2 regions of the Asaia sp. Ae19-3 genome follow, and region 1 is predicted to be linked to the other one. Evidence: riboswitches for the same ligand, from Rfam matches in the RefSeq annotation. Region 1 holds a riboswitch; the other holds the start of a gene.
The links. Region 1 has a riboswitch for S-adenosylmethionine ahead of metZ (O-succinylhomoserine sulfhydrylase). Riboswitches for the same ligand answer to the same signal wherever they lie in the genome.
Positions count from the first base shown of each region.

Region 2: it holds a riboswitch for S-adenosylmethionine, as region 1 does, so the genes downstream of both, AAID99_RS10825 (threonine aldolase family protein) here and metZ (O-succinylhomoserine sulfhydrylase) in region 1, are expected to answer to the same signal.

Region 1 is NZ_JBCHWF010000001.1:404,748-413,359, forward strand. Features, by position in the region: gene AAID99_RS01665 (hypothetical protein) at 271-723, opposite strand; gene AAID99_RS01670 (ligand-binding sensor domain-containing diguanylate cyclase) at 1,021-3,153, shown strand; gene apaG (Co2+/Mg2+ efflux facilitator ApaG/CorD) at 3,113-3,586, opposite strand; gene metZ (O-succinylhomoserine sulfhydrylase) at 3,623-4,810, opposite strand; SAM riboswitch at 4,876-4,955, opposite strand; tRNA gene AAID99_RS01685 (tRNA-Gly) at 5,058-5,131, shown strand; gene AAID99_RS01690 (hypothetical protein) at 5,158-5,721, opposite strand; gene AAID99_RS01695 (2OG-Fe dioxygenase family protein) at 5,794-6,552, opposite strand; gene AAID99_RS01700 (NAD(P)/FAD-dependent oxidoreductase) at 6,579-7,814, opposite strand; gene argJ (bifunctional glutamate N-acetyltransferase/amino-acid acetyltransferase ArgJ) at 8,098-8,612, opposite strand, start outside.
Region 2 is NZ_JBCHWF010000001.1:2,479,304-2,487,915, forward strand. Features, by position in the region: gene addA (double-strand break repair helicase AddA) at 1-1,015, opposite strand, end outside; gene addB (double-strand break repair protein AddB) at 1,012-3,993, opposite strand; gene tsaE (tRNA (adenosine(37)-N6)-threonylcarbamoyltransferase complex ATPase subunit type 1 TsaE) at 3,990-4,424, opposite strand; gene AAID99_RS10820 (trimeric intracellular cation channel family protein) at 4,549-5,187, opposite strand; gene AAID99_RS10825 (threonine aldolase family protein) at 5,184-6,209, opposite strand; SAM-I-IV-variant riboswitch at 6,261-6,373, opposite strand; gene AAID99_RS10830 (NAD(P)/FAD-dependent oxidoreductase) at 6,523-7,545, shown strand; gene alr (alanine racemase) at 7,603-8,612, shown strand, end outside.

The sequences.
Region 1 (8,612 bases):
AATGACGGCGCGCGTATCGCTCTGACAGGTCCGCGTCCTGAGAAGGGCACAAACATTGACCCTTGCACAATCGCTGGTAATTGCATCGCACATATCGGATGATATAGCGGGTTTTTAACGACCGCCCTTGTGAGATAGCCTAGTGTGTTTGTGGAAATGAACCGTCCGTATAGCGAGGACTAGGCACTGACAGTTTTACCGGTCGCCTCTGATAACAAGGGGGCCAGCAGATCAATCACGCTGGCCACCCTTTGTCATACGCTTTGTATATTATTCGGGCATGCTTGCATCGCTCTGTTGGGAGCTATGTTTCTTGTCTTGCCAGCGCATTCGAGTGACATCGCTCTGGGTATGCAGCGTTTTGCTCAGCAGAACGGCATAGACAATTCGTATATTTTCGATATGTCCCAAGACCGTCAGGGTTATATCTATCTCTCGACAATAAGAGGGATCTATTTTTTTTCCGGAACCAGATTTTACCGTCTCCCGGTAGGGAGCGCGCTTTCGACGGGTAACCGTACTATAATGATGCGCCAGATACCGGATGGCAGAATGCTGCTCTCCGACGGGCGCCACCTGCTGATCTCCAGAGGCGAAACGTCTGTTCGCCGTTCCCCATCGACATTGTTGTTCGATACATTGCCCTTTGATCATCAGGGGCACATTGATGGGATATTTGTCAGTAGTGATCAGGTTTTTCTGCAGGATCGATCGGGTCTTCACGGATGTAGTTTCTCCCCGCAGTCAGAAATGCTCTCTTGTGCGGAACAGAGTGTTTCGGGAACGAGAGGCGCTTCAATCTATCAGACGGGCAATCGTGTTCTCGTCGTTTCAAGGAATGCGACCTCAGTTCGTGATCTGAGTGGGCGGGACGTTATTCCTTCCTCAAGATCGTCAGGGTTTTCGATCTGTCCAAACGCGCCTGCTGGCTTGAACATCTGCCTGCTGCGCGAAAAAAATCTAACGTCCTCCGATAGCGCTGGCGTTCTTTCTCAAGCTCCTATCGATTGGGAGTTCAATGTGGCAGATCTTGGAGAACGACCCACCTTTGCTGTCGGCTCATCCGATGCGACTATTTTCTTCGATGGCAACTGGATGCGATCATTTGACGGTCGACACTGGAGTTTTCTCAACCACGATCTGAGCCGTGAGCAGGATATTACCTTCGCCTATGTCGACCGGGACAAGCAGCTCTGGACCGCACAGGATCTGGTTGAACTCGACAAGCTGATTGGCTGGGGCGATTGGGAAAATCTCGAACCGCAGGACATCCGTTCTGTTTGGTCAGTCCTGCCAACTGGCGATGATAACCTCGTATTCACAGGCCAAGGAATATATGCGCTCTCCGGCGATGAATTGGGTCACAGGCTTGCGGACGGGAACTTTTTCTTCGGAACGAGCGATGGCGCAGGAGCATTCTGGGCTCCTGTAAACGATGCGACCTTACTTCGTTGTCGTATAAAAAATCTGATGCTGGCATGTGATAGACATCTCGAGGTTAGCCGTGTGATGGGTCTGGCCTTTTCAAGACGATCTGGCACGTTATGGATCGCCTCCGATGACGGTTTGCTGTCTTTCGCCTCCGGCACGGAAGCGAAGCCAGATATGGTTAGGGATGTGCAGGGAAGGCCGCTTGCGGCCCCGGCCGCCACAGTTGCACTCAGGAAAGATGGAACGCCCTGGGCCGTTGAGGGTAACATTCTCTATCGAAAATCGGCTGACGAGCGATGGGTCCCTGTCGTCACGCACTGGCCGAATTCTGCTGATTTCAAGCCGATTGCCATGACCTTCTCATCGCGGAACGATCTGTGGATCGGAGGATTGCGGGCTCGTAACGGACTTCTGCATCTCACGCTTGAGGGGAATCATGTTCGCAGAATCGAACAGATCGATCCCTCGCTGGTTGGCTCTTCGATTGTTTTCAGTCTGCTTTGGGATTCAAGGGGGCGTCTGTGGGTCGGAACGGAGAATGGACTGGCGGGGTTTGACGGGCATCAGTGGGTCCGTGCGACCAGGGATGACGGTCTGATCGCAGCGAACATCAACCAGCAGGGTCTTTCAGAGGACCGGGACGGGACAATCTGGATAACGGCGTCTCGCGGCGTCTCGCATCTGATGCATCCAGAGCATCTGTTTCAGAAGCAGGATCTCAGGCCAGTTTTCATCAAGGTGATGCTGGGCGAGAAAATGTTGCCGGAAAAAGCTGTGCCCTATTCGCGTGACCCGCTCATGGTCACTCTGGGCGCTCTTAATACAGCGCTCTCTTCCACGACTTATTTCCGCTATCGTCTCGACGGCGTGCATGGGAACTGGATTACAACGACGACCGGCGAAATTCGCTACAATTTCGTACCGCCGGGACATTCCCGCCTGATAGTGCAGGCCCTGAATGATAACCGCAATCTGGTCTCCGAGCCTATCGTCCTAGAAATCCGGATGCAGCGGCCGTGGTGGAGCGCATGGCCGCTCATCCTGCTCTATACGGTTTCGATCATCGCGCTGCCTTATGCGCTGAACAAGCTGCGTTTTCGTTATCTGATGAAACGCCAGCGCCATCTCGAGGCTCTGGTCGATGAACGCACGATCGAGATGCGAGCGGCCCAGACGGCGCTCGAGCAGCAGGCTCGTCAGGACGGTCTTACGAAGCTTATGAACCGGCGAACTGCCGAGGCGAGCGTCATGCGTCTGCTCGAGAAATTGTCACGCCCCGACGATACGGGGGTCATGCGCTCGGCTACCCTGGCACTGTTCGATGTCGACTACTTCAAGTCAATCAATGACAGTTTTGGTCACGCGATCGGAGACGAAATTCTGGCAGGGATTGGCGCGCGTCTGATTCAGGCGAAGCGGCAGGAAGAAATCATTGGCCGTCACGGCGGCGAGGAATTCCTGATTGTCGTGCAGGGGGAGTTTGACGATGCGCAAGCACGTATCGCGAGCCTGTTGTCAGGACTGAGCGATGTGCCCTTCGAAACCAAGATAGGGCCGTTATCGATCGGTTGCAGCGTCGGGATAGCCCGCACGAGAGCAGAGGAGGCCTGGGCAGATGCGCTCGAGCGCGCCGACCGGGCTCTGTACAAGGCCAAGCTTGAGGGACGAGGCCGTATCGTGGTTAGTGCACAAGACCAAGACGATGAGGGCTATCCAGACTGAAGGCCGGGATCGTGGCTTCAAAGCGTTCCGATGTGGCGGGAACGATCATATGAAAAAGACCGCGCATAAAGCCGCAAGGCGTCGGCAGAGCAGCCCCCGACGTGTACTCAAAAACTTCATTCGCCACTAGAATGGGCTGCTCGCCGACAACGCCCTCGCCGTGAATATGATCCGTTTTACCGCGTCCGTCGGTTATTTCCCATGACCGGCTCAGGAGCTGGACGGTTTCATCGCCGCTATTTTCGATGCGGATATGATATGCCCATGCGTAATGATGGTCTTCGGGCAGGGACTGATCCTCGAGCCAGAACGTACGCACGGAAATCGTGATGTCTCTTGTCACCGCTTCATAGCGGGGAGCGGCATCCATAGCTTCAGCAAGACTCGCTTCCGGGTCTGCTACAAGGCGGGGAGGGGCAGGCTTATGCGACATGCCCGCCTTGTAGGCCCATGGAGACGCTAAAAGCAATCAGGCTTTGAGCGCGGCGAGGCCCCTCTCAAGATCGGCAATCAGATCCTTGCTGTCTTCAAGTCCCACCGAAAGCCGTATGGCCCCGTCCGTGATTCCAAGCCGTGCGCGTTCCTGCACGTCTACCTTGGAGTGGGTCGTCGTGGCCGGGTGTGTGGCCAAAGAGCGTGCATCGCCGAGATTGTTCGAAATGGCGATGAGCCTGAAGGCATTGAGGAAACGGAAAGCGCCTTCCTTGCCGCCCTCAACTTCGAAGGCAACGAGTGAGCCGCCATTGCTCATCTGTTTTTCAACGAGCGCACGCTGCGGGTGAGAGGCCAGACCCGGGTAGGAAACGCGGGCAATACCGGGCGCATTTTCGAGGAAATGAGCCACCGCACTCGCATTTGCCGCCATGGCATTGACGCGCAATGGCAGGGTTTCAATCCCCTTGAGCAATACCCAGGCATTGAAAGGTGAGAGGGCGTTACCCGTGTTGCGGGTGAATGGCTGCAGTGTCTCTTCGATCCACTGCTTGCGCCCGAGGACAGCACCGCCGAGCACGCGCCCCTGACCGTCGATATGTTTCGTGCAGGAATACAGCACCACATCAGCACCCAGAGCGATCGGCTTTTGGCCTACCGGTGAGGCGAAGACATTATCGACCATCAACAGTGCGCCTGCCTTGTGGGCGAGTGTCGCAATGCGCTCGATGTCGAGAATATCAAGCATCGGGTTGGAGGGGCTCTCGATCAGAACCGCCCCTGTCGGCTGTGAGAGGGCCGCTTCCCAGCCAGCCCAGTCATCACCGTCGACCAATACAGTCTCGATGCCGTATTTCGGCAGCAGCGTGGTGACGATCCAGTAGCACGAGCCGAAAAGAGCGCGCGAGGCCACGACGCGATCGCCCTGCTTGAGGTGGGCGAGTAGGGCGGAAGAGACGGCGCCCATACCGCTGGCTGTGACGATGCAGGCTTCAGCCCCTTCGAGCAGGGCCAGTCTGGCTTGCAGGGCATCGGTCGTCGGATTGCCGAAACGCGAATATTGATAATGGGCGACATCGCCCGTGAAGGTGGCGGCTGCCTGCTCGGCACTGTCATAGACAAAGCCGGAGGTCAGAAAGATCGCTTCGCTGGTTTCGCCGTGCTCGGTGCGGCTGACATCCTGATGAAGCAGCTTGGTCGACGGGCCGTAGGATGTATCTGTCATGGAAAAGACGCTCCAAAATGCACCTAAAAGAAAGTGGTGCGATTCTGGCCGTGGAAAACCTGGAATGCAGAACATCCCGGGCCTCTTTAGCGCTGTTGTTTAGCCTCGCCGCAATCCGGCCTTTCAAATCGCGAGGGACGCCCTCCTTCGAGAAGCGACGGCGGAACTATGCGCAAAGCGAGCCTGCTTCGTCAACCGATGCCGCGTGATTGCATCGTGACACAAGCTGCGATAGAAGGAGCGCCATGCGGGTGTAGTTCAATGGTAGAACGGCAGCTTCCCAAGCTGCATACGAGGGTTCGATTCCCTTCACCCGCTCCAGAATTCCCCTGAAAATTCGAAATAGTTCAGCCGCGCAGAAGCTTCTTCTTTGGCGCTTCCGGCGTCTTGTCTTTTGGGGCCGAGGGGGCAGCCGGGGCAGGAGCGCCGTCCTGATAGCCTGAACCATTCCAGGTCCAGCGATCATTCTTGTCGATCAGCAGATCATGCATGCCATTATGCCGGCTTGGCAAAACCGAAATAGCCCCGCTGACCGAATCCAGAACAAGCTTCCAGCCGCCTTTATGGCGCAGATAGACCGAGGTCGAGCATCCTGCGGAACCACAGAGGCGCGCTGATTGCAGCTGCACGAACAGCGCCATATCGCTGCGATCAGACGAAAGCGGGGCTGACGCAACGAGAACGACCGGATTGTCATCATGCTTGGCGGCATCGGCAAGATCGGCGCTGTTGAGTTGGCGGGCAACCTGATCGAGATTGGTGCCGGGTTGCGCGCTCAGAATGACCGGCCGAGGCCCTGAGGCGTCTTTTGCCTGGGCGGTATTTGTCGTGGCGTGATGCGTTCGGGCAAGGCTCGCTGGTATGGCCAGCCCCATGACTGCGATACTCGCCACAGCAAGACCAAAACGCATCGGAATTTCTTTCATATTCAGTATCGGATCGCTCTTTCGGCGAGTCGTGGGCAGATTGCCTTTGCGGCTCTTTTAGGCGTGACGCAGTGTCACGACCAGTACGTCACGATAGGCCGGACGCGCGGGGTCAATCGGCTCGACAGGAGTTACGCCATGATAGACGCGATGATCGTCGACGAGGGCCGTATCGAGCGGTGCCTCAAGAGTGAAAGAACCGATTTCCTCACGATGATCATTATGGATCGAGGTCACTCCTGAAGCCACGTTCTCGCGATTGACCATCAGCACGAAGACCCAGTCCACGCCGTCGCGATGCATGCCCTCGGGTGTGGGGCGGCCATTCTTCCCCGCCTGCGCCTCTATGCGGAACTGATGAATTTCAGCGTGCCAACTATCGGGCTGCGTCGAGGCGGGTGTCATGCGCAGCGCCAGAAGATGGGCGGCATTCAGAATGGATAGCATGACGGGATGCGCGGCAATCGCATCCTCAATGGGCCCAAACCAGCGTTCTATGCCGCCATTGAGGAGATTGTAATCGCGGCTCTGATAATGCGGTTGGTGGCGTTTGCGCTCGATACGCCCGCCCGTCAGCGCGTAGGTAGCATAGCGTCTTTTACGGTAGCGCCCGCCATCGGCCATGTAACGGTCGAGACCTAGGCGGTTCCAGCTTTCAGCGAAGTTCTCCCAGTCCTGAAAGCCGAAGGCTTCCAGGAAGGAACGCATTTCCTTGCCGCGTTCGAAAGCGAACCCCTTCTCCTGAAGGGTCGCGACCATCGTGTCGAGGCGCGCCGATTCGGCTGGGGGAAGGACTTGAGAACGCTGCAAGGGCATGACGTCAATCTACCGCTGATCGAAGGTTACTGGTCCAGACGCGGACGAGTCGGCAACAGATGTGCCTTCAGGAAAGCTGCCGTTCCGCGCGCAAGACCCATGACGCCGATCTGATGCTGACGGAAAATTAGATCATGCAGCCATCGCGGTGCAAGCCCACGCAGAAGGCCACCTCCGAAACTCGTCGAGGAGCCGACCATACCCCAACCATTATAGTCACCTAGCGAGACCACGGCACCACGATCGCGGTAAACAAATGTCGAGGGCTCACGTCCCTGCGCGATGACAGGAATGGCGCGCCCCAGATAGATGCCCTGCTGTCTGGCGACCTGTGCCGTGGCAGGAAGCGGCGCGTCATTGATGCGCGCGCAGTCGCCGAGAGCGAAAATCGACGTATCGCGGGTCGATTGCATGTGATGGTTGACGACGATCTGTCCACCACGGGCGATATCAAGCCCTTCGAACAATTCCGTTGCGGCACTTGCTCGCACACCTGCCGCCCAGACGCGCAGCTCGGCGGGAACGACACGGCCATCCTTGAGTTGGAAGCCTTCCTCATCCACCGAGGTCACCATCGCCTCGGTCAGAACGCTGACACCAAGCGCCTCAAGCTGCTTGCGGGCATCGTTGGAAACGCGCTCGGGGAAAGCGGGAAGAATGCGCTTGCCTGTCTCGATCAGGGAAAGGCTGAGAATGTTCTTTCTGGCTTCCTTGCCATAGCCGGGGGCGAGGTCGATGGCGCTGCAGAGCTCAGCGGCCAATTGTGTGCCTGTTGCGCCGCCGCCGACAATGCCGACATCGAGCTTGCGGTTGGCCGCAGCTGCCTCGCGGAAGGCGGCACGGAATTTTTCATGGAACAGGCTGGCATCGGGCAGGGAATCGATGAAGGTGCAATTGGCCATGACCCCTTCGATGCCGAAATCATTCGAGCGGGAGCCAAGAGACACGATCAGCATGTCGTAGGGAACGGTCTCGTCATTCGCGAGACGGATCTCGTGCTTTTCGCGATCAACGCTGCTCAGCGAGCTCTGCACAAAGCGAAAGCCGAAGCGGCGACTCGCCTCGACGAAGGTCGTACAGTCACGCGATTCTTGGCCGGTGCCCGCGGCAAACTCATGCAGCATGGGTTTCCAGTAATGCACGGCACCCTTGTCGATCAGCGTGGTCTCGATCAGGCGATGACGCCCACGACCGAGGGTCATTGCCGTTTCCATCCCGGCAACGCCACCACCAATGATGACCACGCGAAATGCATTTGCCATGCCTGTTCCTCCTCAGCGTCGTTCGGGCGCGTATACGACGCTGATCTGATTGCGTTTTGGAGTAGCTCTCGGAGCTATCGACCCATAATGTGGGTGCAATCGATCCGTCCGTCCAGTCGCTGAAAGCCCTCGGACGATCAAAAATGGACAGACAGGGTACTAAATCTGAACGCAATCAGATGCAAGCGGTTCTCAACAAAGAGAAGGCCCGACTATGAGGGCAATCTAATGCCGCTCTTGTCGTCGCTGGGCGACCGACCTGAAAAGCCGGTCGCCGGAAATTTCAGCTCCGGTAGGAGCCGTTGATGTCGATATAGCCATGGGTCAGGTCGCAGCTCCAGATCTGGGCATGACCATTGGCCAGCCCAAGGTCGATCTGGATCTCGATTTCCTGCCCCTTCATATGGGCGACGACCGGTGCTTCGTCATAGCCTTCGACGACAGTGCCCTGACGGGCAATCCAGGTGCCTCCGATGGCGACCGAGAGGGTGTCGCGATTGGCGGGTTCGCCGCTCTTGCCGACTGCCATTACGACACGTCCCCAATTGGCGTCTTCACCAGCGATGGCGGTCTTGACCAGCGGCGAGTTGCCGATGGCAAGCGCGATCTTCTTGGCGGACTCGTCGGAAACCGCACCGTTCACACGCACGGTGAAGAGCTTCGAAGCGCCTTCGCCATCGCGCACGACCATCAGGGCCAGTTCGAGAAGCAGGGATTCGAAAGCCTCACGGAAAGCAGCCAGTTCCGGATCAGCCAGAGAGGTGATCGGGGGGTGTCCGGCTTTGCCAGTGGCAAAAA
Region 2 (8,612 bases), 2.1 Mb from region 1:
TGATATGAGGCCGATCGCGGGCGATGGCAGCGGGGACAAAAGCCCGCGCGGCCCTCGGTGTGCCGGTGCCGGTCACAAAGAACTCGACCCACAGAGCAGGATCGCGCTCGACTGCCGGGCGCGAGAGCGCGTCGAGCATCCTGGTCAGGGTCGCCTGCATGGTGGCGGTACCAAGAGGCAGAGCCTCCTGCGCGCAACGTCGCAGGACATCTTCCTGCGGTGAGGCGCAGCGCTGGGCTTCGAGATCAGCCAGATCGACCTCATCTTCGGCGCCAAAAGCCTTGCGATAGGCCCGCTCGATGGCGCCAGGCTCGATCTGCCAGCGCGCAAAACTCTGCCTCAACCGCGAAACACGGCCCTGCAACGCCCTGATGCGATCGAGATAATCTTCCAGCCCGACCTGCCCCGCCAGAAGGGTGAGACGCGCCTCCATTGACGGGTCACCCTTGGCGCGAGACAGCGTCTGCTCGATGGCATTGGCCAGAGCGAGGCTTGAATCCGTCTCTTCCATCAGGGTGAAATGCGGGTTGATGGCCGCTTCCAGCGGGAAGCGCCTGAGCAGCGACTGACAGAATGCATGGATCGTGCCGATCTTCATGCCTCCCGGCAGATCGAGCACGCGCACGAAGAGGGCACGAGCCGCCTGACGGGTTTCAGGCGATACCGGCACGCTGAGCCCGTGCAATTCGCGATCGAGGGCGTCATCGGGCAGAGACACCCAGCGTCCCAGACGGGATTGCAGGCGATTGGCCATTTCCGCCGCCGCCGCACGGGTAAAGGTCAGACACTGGATACGTGCCGGGTCACTCCCCGGCAGCAATACCGGCGCCCCCGTCTCGGGGTCGGGCATCAGCACCGGCAGCATCAGGCGCAGCAGCCGGTCGATCAGCAGCTTGGTCTTGCCACTCCCCGCCGAAGCCGAGACGAAAACCGACGCCAGCGGATCGGAAGCCTGTCTCTGGATGTCATTGGCTGTGGCAATGACCTGCGAATTCAGCTTTGCCAGATCGCTCATTCTCCGCCCTCCTCACGCGCGGCGCTCCATTCCGACACACGGGCCAGATGGGCGTAATCGCTGTAGCGCGGCACATAATCGGGGTGAGGGTGAGAACGATAGGCCGTCTTCGGATCGTCAAAAACCTCGACACGTCGACGCAGCCTGTCGAGCGCGGAATCGACAAGGGGCTCCAGATCTTCGGGCTTGCGCGGCACGCTGAGCTCCTGACCGCGATGACGGTCGCCCGTCAGACGCCAGTAAAGCAGTGAGGCGGTCTCCGCCGCTGGCAGACCGGCAAAACCACCCAGACGCAGCATGGCCGCTTCAAGCACGAGCTGCGAACTCCAACCGGCTTCGACATCGCTCACCTTGGGCAGAGAGCCCGTCTTGTAATCGATGATCGTGGCACGACCGTCCTGCCCGATCTCTATCCGGTCGGCGCGGGCCGTCAGGCGGAACGGGGCGTAAGGCGGCGTCAGGGTGAGTGTGCCCTTCTGCTCGGTTTTCAGCATGGAAGGTTTCTCACGCAGTGCCTCGCGCTCACACACCCAGTCGGCAATGCGCAACACACGCGGGCGCCACCAGGCAGCCAGGGCCGGGCGCAACTCACGGGCTTCGAGCACCGCAAGCAGACATTCATGCAAGGCCCTGCCGCCCTTTTGTCCCTGTTCCAGCCAACGATCGATCCCGTCATGCACCACCACACCGATATCGGAGCGATCAGCAGCTTCCTCCAGCGCGGGCAGCGCCTTCAGCTTCAGCACATGACGCGCATAGATCGCATAAGGATCGCGCAGCCAGGAATCGATTTCGGTCACGGAAAGCCGGCGCGGACGCAGGGCGACGGGCGGGCGAGGCTCGGGCGGCAGCACGGGGCGCGCTGCTCCTGCAGGCTGATCCATGGTGGCCTGCCAGATCAGGGCGGGATGGGCGGGCAACTTCTGCCCTCGCCCTTCGAGCAGCGCCTCAAGACGCACCAGCCAGCGCGCCGGAACAGCAGGGGCGCCATCGCGTCTGGCCGCACTCGACAGCACGATTTCCTCACCCGAGAGAAAGGCCGTGGTGAAATCATGCGCTGCGGTGCCGATCAGCCGCTCCGGCGAGGGCAGACCGGCGCGTGTGCGCATGGGGCGGCTCAGCCAGGGCCCGGGATCGGTCGCGGGGGGCCAGATTCCCTCGTTCAACCCACCCAGAATGACCAGATTGGCGAATTGCAGACGCGCTTCAAGCACACCCAGAATGGACACGCGGGGATGCAGCGCCTCGCCATCGCGCCCCTGCAGAACGCGCTGACCGAACACCATTTTCCCGGCCATCGACGCCAGCAGGAATGCAGGCAGCCCCACCAGACTCTGGGGCGGCAGAACTGCGCCATGCGTCATCAGACCGACCAGATGACGTGACAGGGCATGGCCCTCTGCGCCCATCCAGAGACGCTCTTCACCCGGTTGCTCCTGCGTGCTGGCCAGAGCTTCCGCCGCCCTGATAAGGCGTGTCAGCAGCTCCGGCAGAGGCAGGGCACCGCAATTCAGCAAGGGCGAGACAGCCGCGTCGAGACGATCCAGAAACAGATCGAGCGGCTCGGCCTGATCGGGGCGATCGGCACTCTCGGCCTCGCTCTGGTCCTGACGATCGAGCGCCTGACGAAGGCCTTTCATGCCCGGTGGTGGTGCAGGCCCACGTAAAACCAGACGCTCGAGACGGCGCGCCGTTGCACGGCAATTGCCGGGTGTGCTGCCAAGCGCCACGAGCGGATGCTTGAGCAGGGATAGAAGCGCCACCGGCGCCAGATTTTCGGCAGCGGCCTCAGCCAGAAGACGGAGAAGGATCGCAGCCGGGCTGAGCGCGAGGCTCTCGCCTGCGCTGTCATCCGCCACGATGCCGTAGCGCAGCAATTCGGTCGCGACTCGTCTGGCCAGAGCGCGGTCCGGGGTGACAAGCGATGCCGTTCTGCCGGAGCTTTCAACTGCCTCTCGCAGAATCATGGCGATGCTGGCGGCTTCCTGCTGCTGATCGGCCGCATCTAGACGGGTGATTCCGGTCAGAGGCAGAGGCACTGTGCTTTCTCCCCAGGCAGAAAGTCCCTCCATGGGGCGCATCATCAGGCTTGCCAGCTTTATGCGGTCCTGCATGGCTTCGCGAAAAACCATCCCTTGCGGTAGCACCCCGTCATCCCAGAGTGTGATGGTTTCACGGGAAACACCCAGATCATCGAGAAGACGTCGAAAGCCCGATTGCGGATGGCTTTCCGGCAGGGTTGCCCACAGCGTATCGGGCAGATCGAGATCGACACCGGGCAGGATCACGCAACCCTGAGGCGCATCGAGCACGGCGCGAAGAATGGCGCAGACAGCAAACATGCCATCGGTGAAACCCACAGCCCAGAGCCTTCCCTGCGGGGGTGCCTGCGTCCAGCGTTCGGCCTGCGCCCTGAGCACGGCGACCTGACGCGCCACCGGGTTCATCAGACCGGTTTCGCTCAGCCAGGCGGGCCAGGCTTCGGTGACGATATGCAGGAACTGCAGCGTCTTGTGCCAGTGATCGGCAAAACGCGGCTCGGCGGCATCGGGCAGGCGCTCGCGCAGATCGACCCCCACACGCTCGGCATCGTCCATCAACTCCGCCAGAGCCGAGGCCAGAGGCCAGGCCTGTTCGAGCGTCAGTTCCGCGCTGAATACGCCCTTCGCCCGCAGAACCAGCGCCGCCAGAACCGACAGACGACGCAGCGGATCAACCGCGGCAGGAAAGGAAAACGCCTCGACACCCGAAAGCGCCAGATCGTCTTCGCTCACATCGCCCACTGGCAGGATGCGCGGCAATAATGCCGCCTTGCCATCGAGACAACGCAGGAACGCCTCGGTGAGGTTGCGTGCCGCACGACGCCCCGGCACAAGAATCAGCGCGTTGGCATCGTCCTGAGCAGCACCCCCCTCAAGCCAGCGTCTTGCCACGTCATCAAGAAAGGAACGGTCTGCGGGGATGGTTGCGAGAATCACAGCCTGCCGCTCCAGCCCTTGATGGTCATCCTGCGCGCCTCTTCGGCTTCCCCTTCGGTCAGGGTGAGATGCAGCGCATGATCGGGCAGTTCGTCTTCTGCGCGTTCGGGCCATTCGACCAGCATGATGCCCTCCTGCAACTCGTCCCAGCCGAGCTCGAAAAGAGCGTCCGGCCCATCAAGACGCCAGAGATCGAAATGCGCCACAGCCCCTTTGGCGGTGTCATAGGTCTGGACCAGCGAAAAGGTGGGGCTGGGCACCTCAAGTGCAGGATCCTGCGCCAGCGCTCTCAGAAAGGCCCGGGCAAACACACTCTTGCCCATGCCCATCTCGCCATGCAGCGCGATCACATCTCCCGGCTGCGCAAGACCCGCCAGACGGGCGGCGAAAGCTTCGGTGGCGGGCTGATCGGGCAGGTCGATTTGGCTCATACTGACAGTGTAAAGCCCGGCTATCTGGATGGGTAGGGGGCTGACAAGCGAGCGAGCCCGATATGTCTGACGCTTCTGGCAGATCTGACCTGAAGGGCCTCAAAAAGGCCCGAAGGTAAAGCTCTTACCGGCGATAGGCGGGCAGGTCGACCTTGCCGAGGATGGCATAGCCGCGCAGGCAGAAACCCAGCACCACGGCAATCGCCCCTGCCGCGATTGGAGGAAGACCGACAGCATCCAGGCCGACATATAACCCTGCGGCGAGGGCTGCAGCGGTGACATAAAGCTCGGGCCGGATCACGATGGAGGGCAGACCTGCCAGCACGTCACGGATAATGCCGCCCATGCAGGCCGTGACCACCCCCATGATGGCCGCTGGCAACCAAGGAATGCCATAGGCTGTGGCCTTGGCGGCACCATAGACAGCATAAGAGGCAAGCCCCAGCCCGTCGAACCAGTCGATGGCACGCTCATGCCAGACACGATGAGGCGTAAACCAGACCAGCAGGGCGATGCCCAGACAGACGGCAATCGGCGCCGTGGCATGCATCCAGAATACCGGCGCGCCGATCAGCAGATCGCGCAGCGTGCCGCCTCCAACGCCGGTCATGGCCGCGAAGAACGCAAAGGTGACCATGTTCTGCCTTGCCCTTGCAGCAACAAGCGCGCCCGATATCGCAAACACAGCCGTGCCCGCCATGTCGAGATCGGACAATGTCGATGCCGAGAGCGCATGAATACTGGCAAGAGTGGCAGGGCTCACGCCGCGAGCGCCTCGATATCGGCGGCGAGTTGTGCCACGCGTTCGGGTGCGGCATCCCAGGCAAACATGAAGCGCGCCCCCCCGCCGATGAACGTATAGAAACGCCATCCCCGCTTGCGCAGCCCTTCGAGCACGGTTTCCGGTGCCTTGAGAAACACGGCATTGGCCTGCGCCGGAAACATCAGGGAAAGACCGGGAACTGCCGTGATCCGCTCCGCCAAAGCCCGGGCGCTGTCATTGCCGTGCTGGCCGTTACGCAGCCAGGCGCCACTCTCCAGCAGACCGACCCAGGGTGCGGAGATGAAGCGCATTTTCGACGCCAGCTGCCCGGCTTGCTTGCAGCGATAATCGAAGCCTTCGGCCAGGGCCGGGTCGAAAAACAGGATCGCCTCGCCAACGGCCATTCCATTTTTCGTGCCGCCAAAACACAGCACATCCACCCCTGCCTGCCAGGTCATTTCAGCGGGCGTGCAGCCCAGAGCGGCGCAGGCATTGGCAAAGCGGGCGCCATCCATATGCAGACGCAGCCCCAGTTCGCGACAGGTATCGGCAATGGCGCGTATTTCCGCCAGAGAATAGACCTCACCCGTCTCGGTCGGCTGGGTGATCGTCACGACCTTGGGCTTGGGATAGTGGATATCGCTTCGACACGTCGCCAGAGCGCGAATGTCTGCCGGAAACAGCTTGGCGTGGTCCGTGCGAGCCACCAGCAGCTTGGAGCCATTGGAGAAAAATTCGGGAGCACCACACTCATCAGTTTCGACATGGGCGAAAGATGAACAGATAACACTGTTATAGGACTGGCAGAGCGATGCCAGCGCCAGTGAATTGGCTGCCGTGCCGTTAAAGGCAAAGAACACTTCGCATTGGGTGCCGAACAGCGCGCGGAAACTGTCAGAGGCGCGGTTTGTCCATTCATCATCGCCATAAGCCGGCACTGAACCCGCATTGGCCTGCTGCATCACATCCCAGACTTCGGGGCAGATACCGGCATAATTGTCACTGGCAAATTGCTGGGCCACGATGATCAGTCCTTTCTGGACGTACAGGGGCTCCGTGCGAAAGGGGGGTGTGGCGTGTCCCGAGATTGCCGGAGCGGCCACATCTCTCCGGCGGAAACCGGAGATACCACCTTGCCCGGGAGCAGGTTGGCGCCGACAGGACCTGTCGGCTCTTGATGCTGGCGGCTTTCGTATCAAAGCCATGAGTGTCACGCAATGTGCTTCTGTCCGACAGGCGCTAACGCAAGCCATCCTCCGGCTCTGGGCGAGCCTCGCGGTTTCTGTTAGCTGCTATGAGGAACACAGGACATAACAGACAGGATTGAACGCGCTTATGGGCCAGACTCCTCTCGACATCGATGTCGCCATTATCGGTGCAGGGCCGACCGCCCTTTTTGCGGCTTTCGAATGCGGGATGCTCAAACTCTCCTGCGTTCTGATCGACGCTCTGGGAGAGATCGGTGGCCAATGTGCGGCGCTTTATCCTGAGAAGCCGATCTATGACATTCCGGGCCATCCCTCGATCGAAGGCGGCGCACTGATTGCGGCACTTGATGCCCAGATCGCCCCGTTCGATGTGCCGCGTCTGCTTGGCCAGCGTGTCGAGAAGCTCTCTGGCGCCCGTGGCGCATTCACGCTCGAGACGGACAAGGGCCAGATCGTGACGGCACGGGCTGTCATCATTGCAGCCGGTGCCGGTGCTTTCGGGCCGAATCGCCCGCCGCTGGAGGGGCTTGACGCCTACGAGGCCAGCGGAGCCGTTCAGTATTACGTCCGCAAGCGCGCCGATTTTGCCGGCAAACGCATTGTCGTGGCTGGTGGTGGCGACTCCGCCCTCGACTGGGCGCTGTCGCTCTCGGACATCGCTGAAAAGATCTATCTGCTACATCGCCGCGATCGCTTCCGCGGAGCGCCGGAAACACTGGCTCAGATCGAGGCCCGGGTGGCAGAAGGCCGCATCGAGAAGGTGGTGCCGTATCAGCTTCATGCGCTTCAGGGTGACAATGGCGCCCTGTCAGCTGTCGACGTGATTGATCTCGATGGGCAGGTGCGCCGTATCGAGGCGGATACGCTGCTGCCTTTCTACGGGCTTTCGACCGACCTCGGCCCGATTGCCACCTGGAATATCGACACGATCCGCAGCACCCTGCCGGTGACGCCTTCGACCATGGAAACCAGCCTGCCCGGCGTTTTTGCCATTGGCGATGTGGCGACCTATCCCGGCAAGCTCAAGCTGATTTTGCAGGGCTTCAGCGAGGGCGCAATGGCCGCTCATGCCATCCACCCCATCGTTCATCCTGACCAGGCGCTGCATTTCGAATATTCCACCAGCAAGGGTGTGCCCGCAGGCTCTTGAGCGACGGCAGGGCGCGGTTTAGAATGATTCCGAAATGATCGAAAGACGCGAACCCTTATGACAGTACAGCAGAGCGAGGTGGAAGCAGGCGCGAAACATCGCGCCGGAGGGTGGTTGCGAATCGACCTTGATGCCCTCAAGCAGAACTACGCCCTGCTGCAACAGAAGGTGGGCACAGAAATTGCCGTGGGCGCTGCCGTCAAGGCCGATGCTTATGGGCTGGGCGTGGCGCGTGTCGCCCCGGCCCTGTACCGTGCGGGCTGCCGTCGCTTCTTTGTTGCAACGGTTGACGAGGGGCTGGGCCTGCGTCCGCTCCTTCCCGCAGATGCGGCCATCTGCATTCTGAACGGTCCGCCCCCGGGCAGCGAAGCGCTTCTTCTTACCTCGGGCCTGACACCTGTCCTGAACAGCCTTGACCAGGCGCGGCGCTGGGCGGCGCTCTGCCGGGAAACAGGGCGCAAGGCAGCCTGTCTGCTTCAGCTTGATAGCGGCATGTCGCGTTTCGGTCTTTCGGAAGGGGATCTCGACACGCTCTGTGCAGAGGGTCTGCCCGATGCGCTTGATATCGCCTTCGTCATGAGCCATCTCGCCTGCGCGGATGATGCCACCTCGTCACGCAATGAGGGGCAGCGCCGGGCATTCGAAACGCTGAGGCGCAAGCTCCCTGCCCTGCCAGCCAGTCTTGCGGCATCGAGCGGTATCTTTCTGGGCGAAGAATTTCACTTCTCTCTGGTTCGCCCTGGCTACGCGCTGTACGGCGGCAATCCGACCCCTGCCCTTCCCAACCCGATGCATCCGGTCGTTACCATGCTGGGTGGGCTGGTTCAGGATCGGTGGATCGCCCCGGAGACTGCAGTCGGGTACAGTGCCCGCTTTGTGGCCACACAGAAGACCCGCATTGCCACGCTTTCCGTCGGCTATGCCGACGGTTTTCATCGCCGCGCCGGTGGCCTCACCAGCGCGATCCTGCCTGCAAGACCCGAGATTTCGCTCCCTGTCGTAGGGCGGATCTCGATGGATTGCATGGCGCTGGACGTCACCGCGCTGGGAGATATGGATCTGCCCCC